Regions from separate parts of the Escherichia sp. MAL-1 genome, predicted to be linked through region 4. Evidence: predicted binding sites of a transcription regulator. Region 4 holds the regulator's gene; each other region holds the start of a gene.
The links. The regulator PurR, encoded in region 4, represses purine synthesis genes. The targets are predictions, from matches to a motif close to CANGCAAACGTTTGCNTG.
Positions count from the first base shown of each region.

Region 1 (5,707 bases), 970 kb from region 4:
GCGGGCATTATACGCGCATTCTTTACTCAGACCAGTTTTTTCACCAGCGCTTCACTATGACGAATACGTTCTGGTGCCAGTTCCAGATCCTGCTGAATCAGCGCAATGAACAGCAAATCCGTTAACATTCCCTGAGCGTGACAAGCAGAGATTGAAGCACTGTTTGTCGCTTGTTCTTCGGCAATGGTATACAGGCAATGAGAAGCACGCTGTTGCAGGGCATTCGGAGTAAAGCCGGTAATCGCCAGCACTTTTCCGCCCACTCGCAGCATCTCATCTGCCGCCAGGTTTAACTCGCGTCGTACACCGGTGTAGGAAATGGCTAATAACAGATCGTCAGGGGACGACGCCTGTACTGTTGCGAGTAGCGCATGCATATCGCGCACTGCGGCAGCATTGAAGCCAATCTTCATCAGCTTCCAGGCAAAGTTTTGCGCCACCAGACCCGAAGCGCCAATACCGGTCAGAATTATCCGCCGCGCAGAGCGCAACATTGTTACGCATTCATGCAGTTTCTCTTCACTATTAACGTTTAGCGTTGCGTACATAGCGGCAGTATTTTCTTTAATCAGTTTTTCGCCGACCAGCCGTAACGGATCATCACCGCGGATTTGGTTATGAATGGGCACGGAGGGTGATTCCGGCTGGCTTGCCAGCGCTTCACTCAACGCCAACTTAAGCGCCGGAAAACCTTTATAGCCGAGTTTTTGCGCGAACTTCACGACGCTGGACTGACTGACTCCGGCTTCGTTGGCCAGTTGCTGAGAGCTTAAATGGCGCGCCGTATCAGGTTGTAGCAGCAGATAATCCGCCAGTTTTTTATCACTCTGGGCAAGCCCCTGGTAACGCTGACGGATACGAAGTAAGCCGTTCATATCTTTCCTCGCGATGAAATAGTGGCGACAACAGGCAATATGAGACACACGCGAGTGAATTTTATATTCCATTGCCGCTAATTGCCATGAATTAAAAATTCCAGTTAGCCATGATGCGGTCGATTGTTGCCGGAAAAGTGATGATCTATCTGTTAGGCTATGTAGTAGCGAAAATTAATCAGGATGTTTCAGTCCAGAGGAGTATGGTTTGGCAACTCACGAGCGTCGTGTGGTGTTTTTTGACTTAGATGGAACATTGCATCAGCAGGATATGTTCGGCAGTTTTCTGCGCTATTTACTACGTCGCCAACCGCTGAATGCGTTACTTGTCCTGCCGTTGTTACCGATTATAGCCATTGCGTTATTGATAAAAGGTCGTGCGGCACGCTGGCCGATGAGTCTGCTTCTGTGGGGGTGCACTTTTGGTCACAGCGAAGCACGTTTACAGACGTTGCAGGCCGATTTCGTGCGCTGGTTTCGCGACAATGTTACCGCCTTTCCGCTGGTTCAGGAGCGATTAACCACCTACCTGTTAAGTTCCGATGCTGATATCTGGTTGATTACCGGCTCTCCGCAGCCGCTGGTTGAAGCGGTTTATTTCGATACGCCCTGGCTGCCGCGGGTTAATCTTATCGCCAGCCAAATTCAGCGTGGCTATGGTGGTTGGGTATTGACGATGCGTTGTCTGGGACATGAAAAGGTCGCACAACTGGAGCGCAAAATCGGCACTCCGCTGCGGCTGTACAGTGGCTATAGCGACAGTAATCAGGACAATCCGCTGCTTTATTTCTGTCAGCATCGTTGGCGAGTAACCCCGCGCGGTGAACTCCAGCAACTGGAATAGAGTAAAGCATAGCGTCCGTGTATAATGCGCCGCGCTTTTATAACCGGAGTTTTCTTTTTGTCTGAAGTCGAATTTAGCCACGAATACTGGATGCGTCACGCGCTGACGCTGGCGAAACGTGCCTGGGATGAGCGGGAAGTGCCGGTCGGCGCGGTATTAGTGCATAACAATCGGGTAATCGGCGAAGGCTGGAACCGCCCGATTGGTCGCCATGATCCCACCGCACATGCAGAAATCATGGCCCTGCGGCAGGGTGGTCTGGTGATGCAAAATTATCGTCTGATCGACGCCACATTGTATGTCACGCTTGAACCATGTGTAATGTGTGCCGGAGCGATGATCCACAGTCGCATTGGTCGCGTGGTCTTTGGTGCGCGTGACGCGAAAACTGGCGCTGCGGGATCTTTAATGGATGTGCTGCATCATCCGGGTATGAATCACCGAGTGGAAATTACGGAAGGAATACTGGCGGATGAGTGCGCGGCGTTGCTCAGTGACTTCTTTCGCATGCGCCGCCAGGAAATTAAAGCGCAGAAAAAAGCGCAATCCTCGACGGATTAATTTTGTTTCTCTTCACTCCCTTTCCTGGAAAACAGCAGAGAGGGAGAATGGGTCAAATAGTTTGATGACGACTGGGAAAGAAACGAGAGAAAAGGAAATTTCTCTTTGCCCAACTCCGTAGGCGATACCGCCGGATAATCCTGCGCCAGTTGCATCGCCGCTTCTGTAGCCTGCTTCTCTTTCTCTTGCAGATAACCCACCAGGCTAATCTGATACTTACGAATATTTTCGACATAAGCGTAGGCTTCATGTCCACGAGCGTAGCCGTAAGTCAGCTTGCTGTAATAGGGTTTCTGGCTAAGTAAAGGCAGACGCTGTTTTACGTCAGCCCAACTGTCAGGATTCCCTTTGGTTTTTGCCGTCAGGGCGCGGGCATCCAGCATATGCGCATAGCCCATATTGTACGCAGCGAGGGCAAACCAGATCCGCTCGTTCTCCGGCACACTTTCCGGCACTTTACTCATCATATCCTGCAAATAACGCACGCCACCGCTAATGCTCTGTTCGGCATCGGTACGATCCGTAATGCCGAGGCTTTGCGCGGTATTTTTGGTTAACATCATCATGCCGCGCACACCCGTCGGTGAAGTGGCCTGTGCATCCCAGTGCGATTCCTGATAAGCAATAGCGGCCAGCAAACGCCAGTCAATTTCTTCGGCGTATTTCTCAAACAGGGGCTTTAACTGCGGCAGTACCGCATCGACGGCGCGTAAAAATGTGCGCGTATCGACGTAATCAAAATCATCGCCATGCCCCAGGTATTTCTCTTCAATGCGTGCCAGCGTACCGTCTTCATTCATTTCGTTGAAGAAGTCGAGCAGGGCGGCGGAAAGGGTATTATCGCCATCTAACGGGCTAAACCAAGTCACCGGTTGTTCATCGGTGATATCGAGCGCTACGGCGAGCTCCGGGTGAACGCGCTGAAACAGGCTGATGGCGACAGAATCAGCAATGGTGTAATCGAGTTTTCCTTCGATGACATCTTCTATTAATTCCGCAGAGCCTTTTTTGTCGTCTACCTTCCAGCTTAATTCCGGGAATTTTGTTTCTTTCAGGGTCTGGAGATCGTTAACCACCACATGACCCGGTGCAACGGTGAGTTGCTCCGCCGTCAGGTTGCCCAGCGTACGTGGGCGATACTGACCCACTTTATAAACCAGTTGTTGTGACACGGAATAATAGGTAGGGCCAGGCTGATAATTTTTTACCCGCTCACTGTTATAGACCAGTCCTGCCGCCAGCAGGTCGGCGTTACCATTATCGAGGTCGTCAAACAGCTGGCTGATATTCTGCCGCACGGTCACTTTCAGTTTTACGCCGAGGTAATCGGCAAACTGTTTCGCCAGTTCGTAATCCAGGCCAAAAGGTTTCCCGTTGATTTCGTTATAAGTCAGGGGAGTATGAATGGTGCTCACACGCAACTCTCCCCGCGCTTGAATGGCGGCGATACGGTTGTCGGCTTTACCAAACCAGGGAATGGATGGCCAGAGAGCGACCGCGAGCAGCAGTGCCAGAATGCCGATGAACAGATAATTAATCTTTAATTTTTTCAATTAGTTAATTCTCTGTGTCGTGCGCGTCCCAGCTTGAAAAAACGTAATAATAGTGAAAGGTTTACTCATAAATGAGCGGCATTTTGCGTAAACCTGCGCCAGATGGCAACTTATTACAGCCATTGGCGGCACGCGTTGCTAATTCACGATGGTGATTTTATTTCCACGCAAACGGTTTCGTCAGCGCATCAGATTCTTTATAATGACGCCCGTTTCCCCCCCTTGGGTACACCGAAAGCTTAGAAGACGAGAGACTTATGATGGAAATTCTGCGTGGTTCGCCTGCACTGTCGGCATTCCGAATCAACAAACTGCTGGCACGTTTTCAGGCTGCCAGGCTCCCGGTTCACAATATTTACGCCGAGTATGTCCATTTTGCTGACCTCAATGCGCCGTTAAACGATGATGAGCACGCACAACTTGAACGCCTGCTGAAATATGGTCCGGCACTCGCCAGCCACGCCCCGCAAGGCAAACTCCTGCTGGTGACCCCGCGTCCTGGCACCATCTCTCCCTGGTCTTCGAAAGCGACCGATATTGCCCATAACTGCGGGCTACAACAGGTAAACCGCCTTGAGCGCGGCGTTGCTTACTATATAGAAGCCGGTACGCTGACCAATGAACAATGGCAGCAGGTTACCGCTGAACTGCACGACCGCATGATGGAAACGGTCTTTTTTGATTTAGATGATGCAGAGCAGTTGTTTGCCCACCATCAACCGACTCCGGTCACAAGCGTTGATTTGCTGGGGCAGGGCCGTCAGGCGCTGATCGACGCTAACCTGCGTCTTGGCCTGGCTCTGGCGGAAGATGAAATTGACTATCTGCAGGATGCTTTCACAAAGCTTGGTCGTAACCCGAACGACATCGAGCTGTATATGTTCGCTCAGGCGAACTCTGAGCACTGCCGCCACAAAATTTTTAACGCCGACTGGATTATCGACGGTGAACAACAGCCGAAATCGCTGTTCAAGATGATCAAAAACACCTTCGAAACCACGCCGGATCACGTTCTCTCTGCTTATAAAGATAACGCCGCCGTAATGGAAGGTTCTGAAGTGGGCCGCTACTTTGCTGACCACGAAACGGGCCGCTACGATTTCCATCAGGAACCGGCGCATATTCTGATGAAAGTCGAAACTCACAACCACCCGACGGCGATTTCTCCGTGGCCGGGCGCGGCGACCGGTTCCGGCGGTGAAATCCGCGATGAAGGTGCCACCGGGCGCGGCGCGAAGCCGAAAGCGGGTTTGGTTGGTTTCTCCGTTTCCAACTTGCGAATTCCTGGCTTCGAACAGCCGTGGGAAGAAGATTTCGGTAAGCCTGAGCGCATTGTCACCGCGCTGGACATCATGACCGAAGGCCCGCTGGGCGGCGCGGCGTTTAACAACGAATTTGGTCGTCCGGCACTGAATGGCTACTTCCGTACTTATGAAGAAAAAGTGAACAGCCACAACGGCGAAGAGCTGCGCGGTTATCACAAACCGATCATGCTGGCGGGCGGGATCGGCAACATTCGCGCCGATCACGTACAAAAAGGCGAGATCAACGTCGGTGCGAAGCTGGTCGTTCTCGGCGGCCCGGCAATGAACATCGGTCTTGGCGGCGGAGCGGCGTCTTCCATGGCGTCAGGTCAGTCTGATGCCGACCTCGACTTTGCTTCCGTACAGCGCGACAACCCGGAGATGGAGCGTCGTTGCCAGGAAGTAATCGACCGTTGCTGGCAGCTTGGTGATGCTAACCCAATTCTGTTTATCCACGACGTCGGTGCGGGCGGTCTTTCTAACGCCATGCCGGAACTGGTGAGCGACGGCGGGCGCGGCGGTAAATTCGAACTGCGCGATATCCTGAGCGACGAACCGGGCATGAGCCCG
Region 1 is NZ_CM129609.1:1,294,812-1,300,518, forward strand. Features, by position in the region: gene ACU8XX_RS06380 (MurR/RpiR family transcriptional regulator) at 27-875, opposite strand; gene yfhb (phosphatidylglycerophosphatase C) at 1,084-1,719, shown strand; gene tadA (tRNA adenosine(34) deaminase TadA) at 1,777-2,280, shown strand; gene mltF (membrane-bound lytic murein transglycosylase MltF) at 2,277-3,833, opposite strand; gene purL (phosphoribosylformylglycinamidine synthase) at 4,091-5,707, shown strand, end outside.
Region 1: purL (phosphoribosylformylglycinamidine synthase) is a predicted target of PurR. The motif match lies at 3,998-4,015, and genes of this name have one in related genera.

Region 2 (5,707 bases), 190 kb from region 4:
GCCCTGCATGAAGCGAATGCGGTTGGTCAGGTTGCGGGTGGTGTTCCGGCGATGTGTGATGGTGTCACCCAGGGGCAGGATGGAATGGAATTGTCGCTGTTAAGCCGAGAAGTGATTGCGATGTCTGCGGCGGTGGGGCTGTCCCATAACATGTTTGATGGTGCTCTGTTCCTCGGTGTATGCGACAAGATTGTCCCAGGTCTGACGATGGCAGCCCTGTCGTTTGGTCATTTGCCTGCGGTGTTTGTGCCGTCTGGACCGATGGCAAGCGGTTTGCCAAATAAAGAAAAAGTGCGTATTCGCCAGCTTTATGCCGAAGGTAAAGTGGACCGCATGGCCTTACTGGAGTCAGAGGCCGCGTCTTACCATGCGCCGGGAACATGTACTTTCTACGGTACTGCCAACACCAACCAGATGGTGGTGGAGTTTATGGGGATGCAGTTGCCAGGCTCTTCTTTTGTTCATCCGGATTCTCCGCTGCGCGATGCTTTGACCGCTGCCGCTGCGCGTCAGGTTACACGCATGACCGGTAATGGTAATGAATGGATGCCGATCGGTAAGATGATCGATGAGAAAGTGGTGGTGAACGGTATCGTTGCACTGCTGGCGACCGGTGGTTCCACTAACCACACCATGCACCTGGTGGCGATGGCGCGCGCGGCCGGTATTCAGATTAACTGGGATGACTTCTCTGACCTTTCTGATGTTGTACCGCTGATGGCACGTCTCTACCCGAACGGTCCGGCCGATATTAACCACTTCCAGGCGGCAGGTGGCGTACCGGTTCTGGTGCGTGAACTGCTCAAAGCAGGCCTGCTGCATGAAGATGTCAATACGGTGGCAGGCTTTGGTCTGTCTCGTTATACCCTTGAACCATGGCTGAATAATGGTGAACTGGACTGGCGGAAAGGGGCGGAAAAATCACTCGACAGCAATGTGATCGCTTCCTTCGAACAACCTTTCTCTCATCATGGTGGGACAAAAGTGTTAAGCGGTAACCTGGGCCGTGCGGTTATGAAAACCTCTGCCGTGCCGGTTGAGAACCAGGTGATTGAAGCGCCAGCGGTTGTTTTTGAAAGCCAGCATGACGTTATGCCGGCCTTTGAAGCGGGTTTGCTGGACCGCGATTGTGTCGTTGTTGTCCGTCATCAGGGGCCAAAAGCGAACGGAATGCCAGAATTACATAAACTCATGCCGCCACTTGGTGTATTATTGGACCGGTGTTTCAAAATTGCGTTAGTTACCGATGGACGACTCTCCGGCGCTTCAGGTAAAGTGCCGTCAGCTATCCACGTAACACCAGAAGCCTACGATGGCGGGCTGCTGGCAAAAGTGCGCGACGGGGACATCATTCGTGTGAATGGACAGACAGGCGAACTGACGCTGCTGGTAGACGAAGCGGAACTGGCTGCTCGCGAACCGCACATTCCTGACCTGAGCGCGTCACGCGTGGGGACAGGACGTGAATTATTCAGCGCCTTGCGTGAAAAACTGTCCGGTGCCGAACAGGGCGCAACCTGTATCACTTTTTAAGACGACAAATTTGTAATCAGGCGAGAGAAAACTCTGATGAAAAACTGGAAAACAAGTGCAGAATCAATCCTGACCACCGGCCCGGTTGTACCGGTTATCGTGGTAAAAAAACTGGAACACGCAGTGCCGATGGCAAAAGCGTTGGTTGCTGGTGGGGTGCGCGTTCTGGAAGTGACTCTGCGTACCGAGTGTGCAGTTGATGCTATCCGTGCTATCGCCAAAGAAGTGCCTGAAGCGATTGTGGGTGCCGGTACGGTGCTGAATCCACAGCAGCTGGCAGAAGTCACTGAAGCGGGTGCACAGTTCGCAATTAGCCCGGGTCTGACCGAGCCGCTGCTGAAAGCTGCTACCGAAGGGACTATTCCTCTGATTCCGGGGATCAGCACTGTTTCCGAACTGATGCTGGGTATGGACTACGGTTTGAAAGAGTTCAAATTCTTCCCGGCTGAAGCTAACGGCGGCGTGAAAGCCCTGCAGGCGATCGCGGGTCCGTTCTCCCAGGTCCGTTTCTGCCCGACGGGTGGTATTTCTCCGGCTAACTACCGTGACTACCTGGCGCTGAAAAGCGTGCTGTGCATCGGTGGTTCCTGGCTGGTTCCGGCAGATGCGCTGGAAGCGGGCGATTACGACCGCATTACTAAGCTGGCGCGTGAAGCTGTAGAAGGCGCTAAGCTGTAAAAGTCAAAATGCCCGATCGAGGATCGGGCATTTTTGTAGCGTTTTTTTGCCGGGTTTAACCCTGTACTTTTACCTGTCCGGCGGCGTGCTTCGCGCGCTCAATGGCGTCAACAACACTCTCAGCGGTCGCCAGCGCAACACCCAGACGACGGTTGCCATCAATTTCCGGCTTACCAAATAAACGAATCTGCAAATCTGCGCCTACGGCATTCTGCACATTATCAAACGTGACATTCTGACTGGTCAGTTGTGGCAGAATAACGGCAGAAGCTGCAGGACCATACTGACGGATCCCGCCAACCGGAAGTCCGAGGAAGGCACGTACATGCAGGGCAAACTCTGAGAGATCTTGAGAAATTAACGTCACCATCCCGGTATCATGTGGACGAGGGGAGACCTCACTGAAAATCACCTCATCACCACAGACAAACAGCTCGACACCAAACAGACCATAACCGCCCAGTGCCAGCACCACTTTACGGGCAATCTCCTGCGCACGTTCAAGGGCAAGCGGGCTCATTTGCTGTGGTTGCCAGGATTCACGGTAGTCGCCATCTTCCTGGCGATGACCTACCGGTGCACAGAAATGGACGCCATCCACCGCGCTGACGGTTAGCAAGGTAATTTCGAAGTCAAACTTAACGACGCCTTCAACAATTACGCGGCCCGCTCCGGCGCGACCGCCTTGCTGAGCGTACTTCCATGCCTGAGCAAGTTGCTCTGCAGAACGAATAAACGTCTGCCCCTTGCCGGAAGAGCTCATCACCGGTTTTACAATGCAGGGATAGCCAATGTCAGCAACCGCCTCGCGGAAAAGGCTTTCGCTATCGGCAAAACGATAAGTGGAAGTGGGCAGCTGCAGCTCTTCTGCCGCCAGGCGACGGATACCCTCGCGATTCATCGTTAATTTCGTTGCGCGAGCGCAGGGGACAACATTCAGTCCTTCCTCTTCAAGTTGGATCAGCATATCGGTGGCAATAGCTTCGATCTCCGGCACGATATAATGTGGTTTTTCCAGTTCAACCACACGGCGTAATGCATCACCATCAAGCATATTAATGATATGGGAGCGATGCGCGACATGCATGGCTGGTGCGTCGGCATAGCGATCGACGGCAATCACCTCTACGCCGAGACGCTGACACTCGATTGCCACTTCTTTACCCAGTTCACCGGAGCCTAATAACATCACGCGAGTTGCTGCCGGACGCAGCGCAGTGCCTAATAACGTCATAACGAATATCCCCTGATTAATTCCGCGCGCAGTATAAACGAAAACGTTTGCGCGTGTCTTTATTGCTGATGTTGATTTCTCAACCGAAAAGAAATATACTGTATAAAATCACAGTTATTATGAGAGGCTGCAAATGGCGGTTGAAGTTAAATACGTAGTCATTCGTGAGGGCGAAGAGAAAATGTCGTTTACCAGCAAAAAGGAAGCCGATGCTTATGATAAAATGCTTGATACGGCGGATCTGCTTGACACCTGGCTGACAAATTCTCCAGTGCAAATGGAAGACGAGCAACGTGAAGCCCTTTCGCTATGGCTGGCAGAACAAAAAGATGTGCTGAGCACCATTCTGAAAACCGGCAAATTACCGTCCCCACAGGTCGTCGGTGCTGAATCCGAAGAGGAAGATGCCTCACACGCGGCCTGAAGCAACTTGCGCTCCTGACAATTTGTACCATGCTTTCTCCTGAATCATTGTGCTATGGAGAAAAACATGAAAAAAAGAGGGGCGTTTTTAGGGCTGTTGTTGGTTTCTGCCTGCGCATCAGTTTTCGCTGCCAATAATGAAACCAGCAAGTCGGTCACTTTCCCAAAGTGTGAAGGTCTGGATGCTGCCGGAATTGCCGCGAGCGTAAAACGTGATTATCAACAAAATCGCGTGGCGCGCTGGGCAGATGATCAAAAAATTGTCGGTCAGGCCGATCCCGTGGCTTGGGTCAGTTTGCAGGACATTCAGGGTAAAGATGATAAATGGTCAGTACCGCTAACCGTGCGTGGTAAAAGTGCCGATATTCATTACCAGGTCAGCGTGGACTGCAAAGCGGGAATGGCGGAATATCAGCGGCGTTAATGGCTTCTGATAATTCGATTGACCGTTGGCGGATGCGGCGCGAGTGCCTTGTCCGCCCCAGAACGCACCACAATCGTAGGCCTGAGAAGACGCAACAGCGTCGCATCGGGCAATCAGCATCAAACAATGCCACTCAAAACGACAAACTACTTTCACCTAAAATACCCTTATCACCTGATATACAGTAAATACCTTACCTGGCGCGAATTTCTTTGAATAACGGCCTACCGCCCCGCTTATTTGCGCATCTTTTGTCTCGATATACATTTTCTGACATCCTCATCCGCTATGCTACAGGCACTAAAAATGGTTATTGAGGAGCAAATATGGCTAACTGGTTAAATCAACTGCAATCCCTGCTTGGGCAAAGCAGTTCTTCTACCTCCTCGTCTGCGGATCAGGGATTGGGCAAACTGTTAGTGCCAGGCGCATTAGGCGGACTGGCTGGGCTGCTGGTCGCAAATAAATCAGCACGTAAACTTCTTACGAAATATGGCACCAACGCGTTACTGGTTGGCGGCGGAGCGGTAGCGGGTACGGTGCTGTGGAATAAATACAAAGATAAAATTCGCGCGGCGCATCAGGACGAACCGCAGTTTGGCGCGCAAAGTACGCCGCTGGATGAGCGTACAGAACGTTTGATCCTTGCGCTGGTCTTTGCCGCTAAAAGTGATGGTCATATTGATGCCAAAGAACGTGCGGCAATCGACCAGCAATTGCGTGAAGCCGGCGTGGAAGAGCAGGGACGTGTACTCATTGAGCAGGCAATCGAACAACCGCTGGATCCACAACGCCTGGCTACCGGGGTCCGCAATGAAGAAGAGGCGCTGGAAATCTATTTCCTGAGTTGCGCGGCTATTGATATTGACCATTTTATGGAACGCAGTTACCTGAATGCACTGGGTGACGCGCTGAAAATCCCCCAGGATGTTCGTGACGGCATTGAACGCGATCTCGAACAGCAAAAACGCACTTTGGCGGAATAATTCCGCTCTCTGGATAGCCTGAAGTTGACTATTTCGGGCTATCCAGAACCGCACAGCCATTTGAACAGGCTGATTTTCTCTGTCTGCATAACATTCGATATCCGCGCCATTACCTGTCATCATCTAAGCAATGACGACCCTGTTTCGCTTGCATCCCCGGTGAGTTTTGCCACCCTTATAAGATGTTTCAACCAGAAAGAACAATAACATGCTACCAAAAGCCGCCCGCATTCCCCACGCCATGACGCTTCATGGCGATACGCGAATCGATAATTACTACTGGCTGCGGGACGATACGCGTTCTCAGCCGGAAGTTCTGGACTACCTGCAACAAGAAAATAGTTACGGTCATCGGGTGATGGCCTCACAACAAGCCTTGCAGGATCGCATCTTAAAGGAAATCATCGACCGCATTCCGCAACGAGAAGT
Region 2 is NZ_CM129609.1:2,074,043-2,079,749, forward strand. Features, by position in the region: gene edd (phosphogluconate dehydratase) at 1-1,533, shown strand, start outside; gene kdgA (bifunctional 4-hydroxy-2-oxoglutarate aldolase/2-dehydro-3-deoxy-phosphogluconate aldolase) at 1,570-2,211, shown strand; gene purT (formate-dependent phosphoribosylglycinamide formyltransferase) at 2,267-3,445, opposite strand; gene yebG (DNA damage-inducible protein YebG) at 3,579-3,869, shown strand; gene yebF (protein YebF) at 3,936-4,292, shown strand; gene ACU8XX_RS10090 (tellurite resistance TerB family protein) at 4,619-5,278, shown strand; gene ptrB (oligopeptidase B) at 5,487-5,707, shown strand, end outside.
Region 2: purT (formate-dependent phosphoribosylglycinamide formyltransferase) is a predicted target of PurR. The motif match lies at 3,482-3,499, and genes of this name have one in related genera.

Region 3 (5,707 bases), 2.3 Mb from region 4:
ATAACGGCGACCAGAGACAGTCTGGGTTGTCATTTTTTTACTCCTGATTCACGCGATTAAGCTTGCCCACAGCGGCAGCCATTAACACTTCCTGGGTGGCCTGCTCACGAGTAAATTCCCCGCTGAGATGCCCTTCATGCATGACGATGATGCGATCGCTCATGCCTAATACTTCTGGCATCTCCGATGACACCAGAATGATGCTCAAGCCATCGGCTTTGAACTGGTTAATCAGTTGATAGATCTCTTTTTTCGCGCCGACATCTACGCCACGGGTAGGTTCATCAAGGATCAACACTTTGGGGCGTGTCATCAGACCGCGGGCAATCGCCACTTTTTGCTGATTGCCACCGGAAAGCAGACCAATTGCCTGTTCCATCGACGGAGTTTTCACATTAAACAGACGAATGAAATCACTCACAGCCTGCTGTTCATCGGCATGCTTCAAACTGCCGCCAGCGCGGCTGAAGTAGCGCAGCGCTGTCAGCGACATGTTCTCTTTTACTGACATGCCCAACACTAAACCGTCACGTTTACGGTCTTCGGAGATATACACAATGCCGTTTGCCAAGCCATCCTGCGGTGAACGGGTAACGACTTCATGCCCATCCAGGGTGACGTAACCGCTGGTGCGCGGTAGTGCGCCGTAGAGCACTTTCATCAGTTCGGTACGACCTGCGCCCATCAAACCAGAGACGCCAAGAATTTCGCCTTTGCGTAAAGTAAAAGAGACATCGTTAACGCCAGGTCCGCAGAGATTATCGACTTTCAGGCGGATATCTCCCGGCGCTTTGTCCAGGTGCGGATATTGATCTTCCAGCTTGCGACCCACCATCATCTCAATCAGCGAATCTTCGGTCAGTGATGCCACTTCGCGCTCAGCAATAAATTGCCCATCACGAAAAACGGTAACGTCATCGCAAATCTCGAAGATTTCTTTCATGCGGTGGGAGATATAGACAATACCGCGGCCTTGCGATTTCAGCTCGCGGATGACGCGGAACAGGGATTCGGTTTCGGTATCGGTCAGCGCATCGGTCGGTTCATCCATAATGATGACTTTCGACTCAAAGCTCAGCACTTTGGCGATTTCAACCATTTGCTGGTCACCGATGGAAAGATCGCCCACCAGCTTGTCGCTTTTAAAGCGCAGGTTAAGTTTAGCCAGCAATTTATCCGCTTCGGCATACATGGTTTTCCAGTCAATTTTGCCAAAGCGATTAACAAACTCACGACCGAGGAAAATGTTTTCGGCAATGGTCAACTGCGGGATCAGGTTCAGTTCCTGATGGATAATCCCAATCCCGGCTTCCTGGGAAGATTTTGGCCCGGTAAATGTCGTTTCTTTCCCCAGCCATAAAAGCGTACCGGCATCGCGAGTATAGATGCCAGTAAGCACTTTCATCATGGTGGATTTACCCGCGCCGTTTTCGCCCACCAGCGCCATCACGCGGCCCGGATAGACATTTAACGCTGCGCCCGAGAGGGCTTTTACGCCCGGGAAGGCTTTATCGATGCCTTTAAGCTGAAGTAATGCTTCCATGACGGCCTCAGAACGTCACGCCAGCACAGAGAATGATATTCGCATACGGAGAACATTCTCCGCTGCGAATTACCGCCTGACTTTCTGCGGTTTGTTGTTTGAATTGTTCATGCGTGGTGTAACGAATTTCAATGGTATTTCCCTGGTGTTTTTGCAGCTGCTCAAGGTGAGTGAGCAACGTTTCGTGGAGTTGCGGATTATGGTGTTTGATCTCTTCCGCGATAATGGCCGCCTCGACCTGCATTTCATTTGTGACGACGCCCAGCACCTGCATAAAAGAAGGTACACCCTGGGTTAATGCCATATCGATACGCGTTGTACTTTTGGGGATGGGTAAACCAGCATCACACACCACCAGCGTATCGGTATGTCCCAGACGGGAGATCACCGATGAAATATCAGAATTAAGAACGGTGCCTTTTTTCATTTTTTTCTCCATCAGCGAAACGTTTCGCTGACCCACAGTTTAATCCTGACTGAGTTGGGAAAACCATCGTGACGTTACGGAAATGTGATCAACCTCGAAACGTTTTACATGGTGATTAACCATGAAAACAAAAACGCCCCCTTATGAAGAAAGGAGGCGTCTGGCGTTAGATTTCGACCTGAGTACCCAGTTCGATAACCCTGTTTGGCGGGATTTCAAATTGATCTGGTGCACGCAGCGCATTACGTTGCAGCAGCAAGTACAGCTTGCCGCGCAGACGCAAATACCACGGGCGTTTGCCGAGGATCAACGACTCATGCGACATAAAGAAGGAGGTTTCCATCATCCGGCAACTTAATCCTTCCAGACCGCAGCGGTGGAAAACTTCTTCTACGTTTGGCGTTTCTCGCCAACCATAACTTGCCACCACGCGCCAGAAAGTGGGCGACAGTTGTTCAATCTGTACCCGACGGACGTTATGGACATATGGAGCGTCTTCGGTGCGCAGAGTTAACAGAATCACCCGCTCATGCAATACCTTGTTATGTTTAAGGTTATGCATCAGCGCAAAGGGAATGACGTTGATTGCACGCGACATATACACCGCGGTCCCGGGCACGCGAACAGGCGGTGATTTCTCCAGCGAAGCAATCATCGCTTCCAGAGAGTTACCATGTTCATGCATCCGCCGCAGCAAGCGGAAACGCTCGCTCTTCCAGGTGGTCATCACGATAAACATCACAGTACCGAGGCTCAATGGCAACCAGCCGCCGGAGAGCAGTTTATCGAGGTTAGCGGTGAACAATGGAATATCGACACAAAGGAAAGCAATCAGGATCAGCGCAACAAAATACTTATTCCAGTGCCAGTTCTGACGTGCCACGGTAGTCGAGAGAATAGACGTCAGCACCATGGTTCCGGTCACCGCAATCCCGTACGCCGCCGCCAGGTTGCTGGAGTGCTCAAAGCTGACAATCACAATCACGACCGCGACATAGAGCATCCAGTTCACAAACGGAATATAGATTTGCCCTGACTCCATTTCGGAGGTGTGAATAATGCGCATCGGCGACAAATATCCCAGACGTACCGCCTGACGCGTCAATGAAAAGACGCCAGAGATAACCGCCTGCGAGGCGATTACCGTCGCCAGTGCGGCGATGATCAGCAGCGGGATCAGCGCCCAGTCCGGTGCCAAAAGGAAGAACGGGTTCTTAATCGCTTCCGGGTTCTTTAACAACAGCGCTCCCTGGCCGAAGTAATTAAGAGTTAAGGAAGGTAATACGACAGTGAACCACGCCAGACGAATAGGGAACTTACCAAAGTGTCCCATATCAGCATACAGCGCCTCGACCCCCGTAATCGACAGCACCACTGCCCCTAATGCAATAAAAGAAACCGTTTTGTATTCAAGGAAGAAATGCACGGCCCACATCGGATTCAGCGCATGCAGCACTTCCGGGTTAGCAATAATGCTACGTAACCCCAGTCCTGCCAGAATCAAAAACCAGGTCAGCATGATCGGCGCAAACAGCTTACCGACCATAGCCGTGCCATGCTTTTGAATCATAAATAATAAAGTGAGAACGATAATTGAGAGGGGAACTATCCAGGTATCCAGCTGCGGGGCGACGATTTCCAGACCTTCAATGGCTGACATCACCGAAATAGCGGGTGTTATGACGACTTCACCATAGAAAAAGCTGCCGCCGATTAGCCCCATAATCACCAGCATTGATGTGGTTCGCGCCGACGTATTACGCCCGGCAAGCGACATCAACGTCAGGATCCCCCCCTCACCGGCGTTATCTGCCCGCATCACGAAGGTGAGATATTTAATGGAAACCACAAAGATTAGCAGCCAGAAGATCAGCGATAAAAAGCCAAACACGGCATCGCGTTCAACGCCAAAACCAAACTGGCCGGACAAACATTCACGAAGTGTATATAACGGGCTGGTACCAATATCGCCGTAGACAACTCCAATCGCCGCGAGGGTAATCGCGGGCAATGATTGCTTATTATCAGTGCTCATAGACTAGTCTTTCGTTGAAATATGAAATGTGTGCTTAGTCCCTTGGCCCACAAAAAAGCGCACAGTATGCACGATTAACGGCAAAATCGTACTCCTAAATGCGGCCACATTAACCTGGCTCAAAGAAAAATACCCCCCCTTTGAGACTATTTTAGCCACCAGCAAGAAACGTCTATACTCGCAATTTACGCAGAACTTTTGACGAAAGGACGCCACTTCATTATGGCTCACCCTCATTTATTAGCGGAAAGAATTTCCCGCCTGAGCAGTTCGTTGGAAAAGGGGCTTTATGAACGTAGCCACGCCATCCGCTTGTGTTTATTAGCGGCATTAAGTGGTGAAAGTGTGTTCCTCCTTGGCCCGCCAGGTATTGCCAAAAGTTTGATCGCCCGGCGCTTAAAATTCGCCTTTCAGAATGCCCGCGCGTTTGAATATCTGATGACCCGCTTCTCCACGCCGGAAGAAGTTTTTGGTCCCCTTTCTATTCAGGCGCTAAAAGATGAAGGGCGCTATGAACGTTTAACCAGCGGTTACCTGCCGGAAGCAGAAATTGTCTTTCTGGATGAGATCTGGAAAGCGGGCCCGGCAATTCTTAATACCTTGCTCACCGCCATTAACGAGCGCCAGTTCCGCAACGGTGCACACGTAGAAAAAATCCCGATGCGCCTGCTGGTGGCGGCCTCCAACGAGCTGCCGGAAGCAGACAGCAGTCTGGAAGCGTTATATGACCGCATGCTGATTCGTCTGTGGTTAGATAAAGTGCAGGATAAAGCGAATTTCCGCTCCATGCTGACCAGTCAACAGGATGAAAACGACAATCCGGTTCCTGATGCCTTGCAGGTCACAGATGAAGAATATGAACGCTGGCAGAAAGAGATTGGTGAAATTACGCTGCCCGATCATGTATTTGAGCTGATTTTTATGCTGCGCCAGCAACTGGATAAATTACCGGATGCGCCTTATGTCTCGGATCGTCGCTGGAAAAAAGCGATCCGATTATTACAGGCCAGCGCCTTTTTTAGCGGTCGCAGTGCTGTTGCCCCGGTAGATCTCATTTTGCTGAAAGATTGCCTGTGGTATGACGCGCAAAGCCTGAATTTGATACAACAACAAATTGATGTATTGATGACCGGTCACGCCTGGCAACAGCAAGGGATGTTGACTCGCCTTGGCGCGATTGTGCAACGTCACCTGCAACTCCAGCAGCAACAAAGCGATAAAACAGCCTTAACGGTAATTCGTCTGGGCGGCATTTTCAGCCGTCGTCAGCAGTATCAACTTCCTGTTAACGTTACTGCTTCCACTCTGACTCTGCTGCTGCAAAAACCGTTAAAATTGCATGATATGGAAGTGGTTCATATCTCCTTTGAGCGTAACGCGCTGGAACAGTGGCTGAGTAAAGGTGGTGAAATTCGCGGCAAACTGAACGGTATCGGCTTTGCCCAGAAATTGAATCTGGAAGTGGATAGCGCCCAACATCTTGTTGTACGCGATGTAAGTTTACAAGGCAGTACGCTGGCACTTCCCGGTTCATCGGCTGAAGGTCTGCCAGGTGAAATAAAACAACAACTGGAAGAGCTTGAAAGCGACTGGCGTAAGCAACACGCTTTATTCAGCGAACAGCAAAAATGTCTGTTTATCCCTGGCGACTGGTTAGGTCGCATTGAAGCCAGCCTACAGGATGTCAGTGCACAGATTCGCC
Region 3 is NZ_CM129609.1:4,886,566-4,892,272, forward strand. Features, by position in the region: gene rbsC (ribose ABC transporter permease) at 1-33, opposite strand, end outside; gene rbsA (ribose ABC transporter ATP-binding protein RbsA) at 38-1,543, opposite strand; gene rbsD (D-ribose pyranase) at 1,551-1,970, opposite strand; gene kup (low affinity potassium transporter Kup) at 2,137-4,005, opposite strand; gene ravA (ATPase RavA) at 4,228-5,707, shown strand, end outside.
Region 3: rbsD (D-ribose pyranase) is a predicted target of PurR. The motif match lies at 1,983-2,000, and genes of this name have one in related genera.

Region 4 (5,707 bases):
TCAGCCATGCAAAAAAACTGGCTGAACAGGCCGCATATATCAGCACGTTGCCGCGATAGGTTTTAGAACGTAGCAGGTCGGTAAAGGTCAGACCATCCTGACTATTGTTACGGGCCTTCGTCGTGGGTTTGAGCCAGAAAATAGGCAGAATCAGCACCACGGTAATGGCAAACAGGGTGGCGAAAATCGCCTGCCAGGAAAAATGGACCAGCAGCCAGCTTCCTAACAGGGGAGCAAGTGCCGGAGACAGACCCACCAGCGGCATGATGGTCGCAAAAATACGGTTGACTTTCTGTGAAGGATAATAATCCGTCACTAACGCTTGCCAGATAACCGCCGCGGCGCAGACCCCCACAGCCTGTACAAAACGCAATACCAGCAGCGTAGCGGCGTTTTCTACCCACAGCATCCCCAGACTACCTAACGCAAAAATTGTCAGGCCGATTAATAACACCGGTTTACGACCATAACGGTCGGAGAGTGGCCCCCACAGAAGCTGGGCTGCGGCAAAACCGGCAAGGAACAGACTAAGGCTGGCACTGACAGCAGACGCAGGCGTTTGCAGGTCGGCCTGTATGGCGGCGAAAGCAGGCAGATACATATCGGTTGCCAGAAAACCGAGTACGCTCAAACCCGCCAGCCAGACTAAAAATCTTTTCCCAGGTTGCATGTATATTCTCTAAATCTCTCAATTAAACACCGCCGCAAAGTGTAGGGAGTGAAATTAGTGTTGTGAAACGGTAATATTTGATGACTGGTTTCAAAAATTTTGTAGGCAGACTATGTGGTCAGAATATTCACTCGAAGTTGTTGATGCGGTAGCGCGTAATGGTAGTTTTAGCGCTGCGGCACAGGAGCTGCATCGCGTTCCTTCTGCGGTCAGCTATACCGTGCGTCAGCTGGAAGAGTGGCTGGCGGTGCCGCTCTTTGAACGACGGCACCGTGATGTGGAGCTGACCGCTGCTGGAGCGTGGTTTCTCAAAGAAGGGCGCTCTGTTGTCAAAAAAATGCAGATCACCCGCCAGCAATGTCAGCAGATAGCGAACGGCTGGCGCGGTCAGTTAGCTATCGCAGTGGATAATATTGTCAGGCCAGAACGTACACGGCAGATGATCGTTGATTTTTATCGCCATTTTGATGATGTCGAACTTCTTGTCTTTCAGGAAGTGTTCAACGGTGTCTGGGATGCGCTTTCCGACGGGCGCGTGGAACTGGCGATTGGCGCAACACGCGCGATTCCGGTAGGCGGTCGTTATGCCTTCCGGGATATGGGGATGCTAAGCTGGAGTTGCGTTGTTGCCAGCCACCACCCGCTGGCGTTGATGGATGGTCCATTCAGCGATGATACGTTGCGCAACTGGCCGTCGTTGGTGCGCGAAGACACCTCGCGAACGCTACCTAAGCGTATTACCTGGTTGCTGGATAACCAAAAAAGACTTGTCGTGCCTGACTGGGAATCATCGGCAACCTGTATCTCGGCAGGATTATGCATAGGGATGGTGCCAACACATTTCGCCAAACCGTGGCTTAATGAGGGGAAGTGGGTAGCATTAGAACTGGAAAACCCCTTTCCGGATTCGGCATGTTGTCTGACATGGCAGCAAAATGATATGTCGCCTGCGTTAACCTGGTTGCTTGAGTATCTCGGCGATAGTGAGACGCTGAATAAGGAGTGGCTGCGGGAGCCGGAAGAGACTCCCGCAACGGGTGATTAACGACGATAGTCGCGGAACGGGCCGTCAGCCACGGAGCGGCGTTCAATCAAGCGCGGATGCACTTCAATGGACTGCGGTTCTTCACGTTTGTTGACGATACGATCCAACAGCATGTTGAACGCTGTTTCACCCAGCGAGTCTTTTGGCTGATGGATCGTGGTCAGCGCCGGCGTAAAATAGCGGGCGTTGCGCACGTTATCATAACCGATCAGCGAAACATCCTGCGGGACGCGCAGGCCCATTTCATCAGCAGCACAAAGTGCGCCCATTGCCATGATATCGCCACCACAGAAGACGGCAGTAGGGCGATGCGGCTGCGACAGGATTTGCTGCATGGCGCGATAACCGGATTCAGGTTCAAAATCACCCTGCACAATCCAGCTTTCCGGCACCTTGATCATTGCTTCTTCCATCGCCTTCATAAAACCGGCAAGGCGGCCTGCGCCAGTGTTACGTTCCAGCGGGCCGGGGATAACGCCGATTTCGCGGTGACCGCGTTCAATCAGATAACGCCCGGCCATGTAGCCGCCTTCAAACGCGTTATCAATGACCGCATCGGTGAAGTCAGCTTTTGCTTCACCCCAGTCCATCACCACCATTGGGATATGGCGATACTCTTCCAGCATCGCCAGCAACGGCTCTGGGTACTCAGAACACATCACCAGCAGACCATCGACGCGTTTTTGCGCCATCATCGACAGATAAGCCCGCTGTTTCTCAAGATTGTTCCACGCATTACCCAGAATCAGGGTGTAACCTTTCTGGAAGCAATTTTTTTCAACCGCTTCAATGATCTCGGCAAAATAGGCCGCTTCGCTGCTGGTCGCCAGCAAACCGATAGACTTGGTGTGGTTAACCTTCAGGCTACGCGCCACCGCGCTAGGGGAGTAGTGTAATTCTTTAATCGCTGCCCACACGGCGTTGCGCGTTTCTTCAGCGACGAAACGTGTTTTGTTGATCACGTGTGACACAGTTGTAGTGGAAACGTTTGCTCGTTTCGCTACATCTTTTATTGTTGCCATTCCATTTCACTCCAGACCCTAACTTCAGCTCCTGCAAAATCGCAAGGTAAACGTTTGCCTTTACACACCTTACGCACAACAAAAGTGTTGCGGTACGCCGGAAAAACGACACGGAGCGTCAGGAAGGGGTCAATGGCCAGTACGCAAATAGTGTAAGCGTGGAATTTTGGCCGATCTTGACGAAAAGGGGAAGTGGTAAAAACACTTATCATTATAAATGACGGGAGATTTTTTCATCACAGTGTGTAAAAATGCGTAATATCACTTTTTGTGTGGTAATAAAAAAGGAGAAAACTTGATGAGCACCGACCTTAAATTTTCACTGGTAACAACGATTATCGTCCTCGGTTTGATCGTAGCCGTGGGTTTGACTGCCGCGCTGCACTGATTTCCTCTCGAGGGAGCGCGTTCTCCCTCGCATCTCCTTCCTGTTTGTTAGCAAAATGGCAAAAGTGTTTTCTCTTTTTGTTATTTTCATTTTTTTGTGATTGCTGTCATGCTTTCGCCACTTTAATGAATATCGCGTAATGACGCGAAGAGGTGGAGATAAGGCATGAAAATTAACTATCCGTTGCTGGCGCTGGCGATTGGCGCGTTTGGTATCGGGACAACGGAGTTCTCGCCAATGGGCTTGTTGCCCGTCATTGCGCGCGGTGTGGATGTCTCGATTCCCGCTGCCGGAATGTTAATCAGTGCCTATGCAGTTGGCGTAATGGTGGGCGCGCCGCTGATGACGCTTCTACTTTCTCATCGTGCCCGCCGCAGTGCGTTGATTTTCCTGATGGCAATTTTCACGCTAGGCAACGTTCTTTCCGCCATCGCGCCGGATTATATGACCCTGATGCTTTCACGCATTTTGACCAGCCTGAATCACGGAGCATTTTTTGGTTTGGGTTCAGTCGTGGCCGCAAGCGTGGTGCCAAAACATAAACAGGCCAGCGCAGTTGCCACTATGTTTATGGGGTTAACCCTGGCAAATATCGGTGGCGTGCCGGCGGCGACCTGGTTGGGTGAAACCATCGGCTGGCGGATGTCATTTCTGGCAACGGCGGGGCTGGGAGTGATTTCAATGGTAAGTCTGTTCTTCTCATTACCTAAAGGTGGTGCAGGGGCACGACCTGAAGTGAAAAAAGAGCTGGCGGTATTAATGCGTCCGCAGGTGCTGTCTGCATTGCTGACGACGGTACTGGGAGCTGGTGCAATGTTTACTCTCTACACCTATATCTCTCCGGTACTGCAAAGTATTACCCACGCAACACCGGTGTTCGTCACGGCAATGCTGGTGCTGATTGGTGTCGGATTCTCTATCGGTAACTATCTCGGCGGCAAACTGGCAGATCGTTCAGTTAACGGCACGTTGAAAGGCTTTTTGTTGCTGCTGATGGTGATTATGCTGGCAATCCCGTTCCTGGCCCGCAATGAGTTCGGCGCAGCTATTAGCATGGTGGTGTGGGGCGCAGCAACCTTTGCGGTCGTACCGCCGTTACAGATGCGCGTGATGCGTGTCGCCAGTGAAGCGCCGGGTCTGTCTTCATCAGTCAATATTGGTGCCTTTAATCTTGGAAATGCGCTGGGAGCAGCTGCTGGTGGTGCGGTAATTTCCGCTGGGCTGGGATACAGCTTTGTGCCGGTGATGGGAGCGATTGTCGCGGGACTGGCATTATTGCTGGTGTTTATGTCAGCCAGAAAACAACCTGAAACAGTTTGCGTTGCTAACAGCTAATTAAACAAAAACGCAGAAGGATAACCTTCTGCGTTACAGTTGCTGACAACGTGCGATTTATCTTGCCGGATGCGGTGTTAACGACTCATCCGCGTTGACATGAAAAGACGCGTTAGGCGTCGTATCATGCAGCGCTTGTCGGATGCGGCGAGTGCCTTATCCGACCTACATCGATGATCCGCGTAGGCCTGATAAGCGTAGCGCTTCAGGCAATGCTGCATTTGCCATCAGTTATTATGCAGCGAGATTTTTCGCTACGAATTCCCAGTTCACCAGCGCCCAGAAGTGCTCCAGATAGCCAGGACGTGCATTGCGATAGTCGATGTAATAAGCGTGTTCCCAGACATCAACGGTCAGCAGCGGAGTCGCATCGGTGGTCAGCGGAGTACCCGCGTTAGAGGTTGAAACGATAGCCAGTTTGCCATCGCTGTTTTTCACCAGCCAGGTCCAGCCAGAACCAAAGTTTTTGATCGCTGCATCAGTAAACTGCGCTTTGAAATCGGCAAAGCTGCCAAAAGATGCGGCGATAGCTTCAGCGACTTTTCCAGTCGGTTCGCCACCGGCGTTCGGTGCCAGGCAGTTCCAGTAGAAAGTATGGTTCCAGACCTGAGCTGCGTTGTTGAATACGCCACCTTCAGAGCTGCGAATAATCTCTTCCAGTGATTTACCTTCAAACGCGGTACCTTTAATCAGGTTGTTCAGGTTAGTGACATAAGTCTGATGGTGCTTGCCGTAGTGATACTCGATGGTTTCCGCAGAAATGTGCGGTGCCAGAGCATCTTTAGCATATGGTAGTGCAGGTAATTCGAATGACATTGCTACTCTCCTTTATTATTAATTTGCATACGTACAATAGCCTTATTGTGCGTATGGATAGGGTAGCAAATTAAAAGGTGAGACAAAAGATGAACTTACCCTGTTGCCGTAACAACAGGGTAAAGTTTTAGCGAAGTGTTTTTGGGGTCATTACCCGACGAGCGCCAACATAGTGGCGCTGCCAGTAGTCTTCACTGAGAGAAGTGATTTGAATTTCCTGACCTGTGCGCGGTGACTGAATAAATTTGCCGTTGCCGACATACACGCCGACATGATCGGCTGTGCCGCGTCCCTGAGTACGGAAAAAGACCAGGTCGCCGTTTTTCAGTTCACTACGTTCGATTGGCGCTGCATCACGCAGGTGATACATTTCATTCGCCGTACGCGGAATACGAATTTTCACCAAATCTTTATAAGCGTAATAAACCAGG
Region 4 is NZ_CM129609.1:2,269,005-2,274,711, forward strand. Features, by position in the region: gene punC (purine nucleoside transporter PunC) at 1-670, opposite strand, end outside; gene punR (DNA-binding transcriptional activator PunR) at 783-1,715, shown strand; gene purR (HTH-type transcriptional repressor PurR) at 1,712-2,737, opposite strand; gene cydH (cytochrome bd-I accessory subunit CydH) at 3,036-3,125, shown strand; gene ACU8XX_RS11095 (MFS transporter) at 3,291-4,460, shown strand; gene sodB (superoxide dismutase [Fe]) at 4,695-5,276, opposite strand; gene mepH (peptidoglycan DD-endopeptidase MepH) at 5,404-5,707, opposite strand, start outside.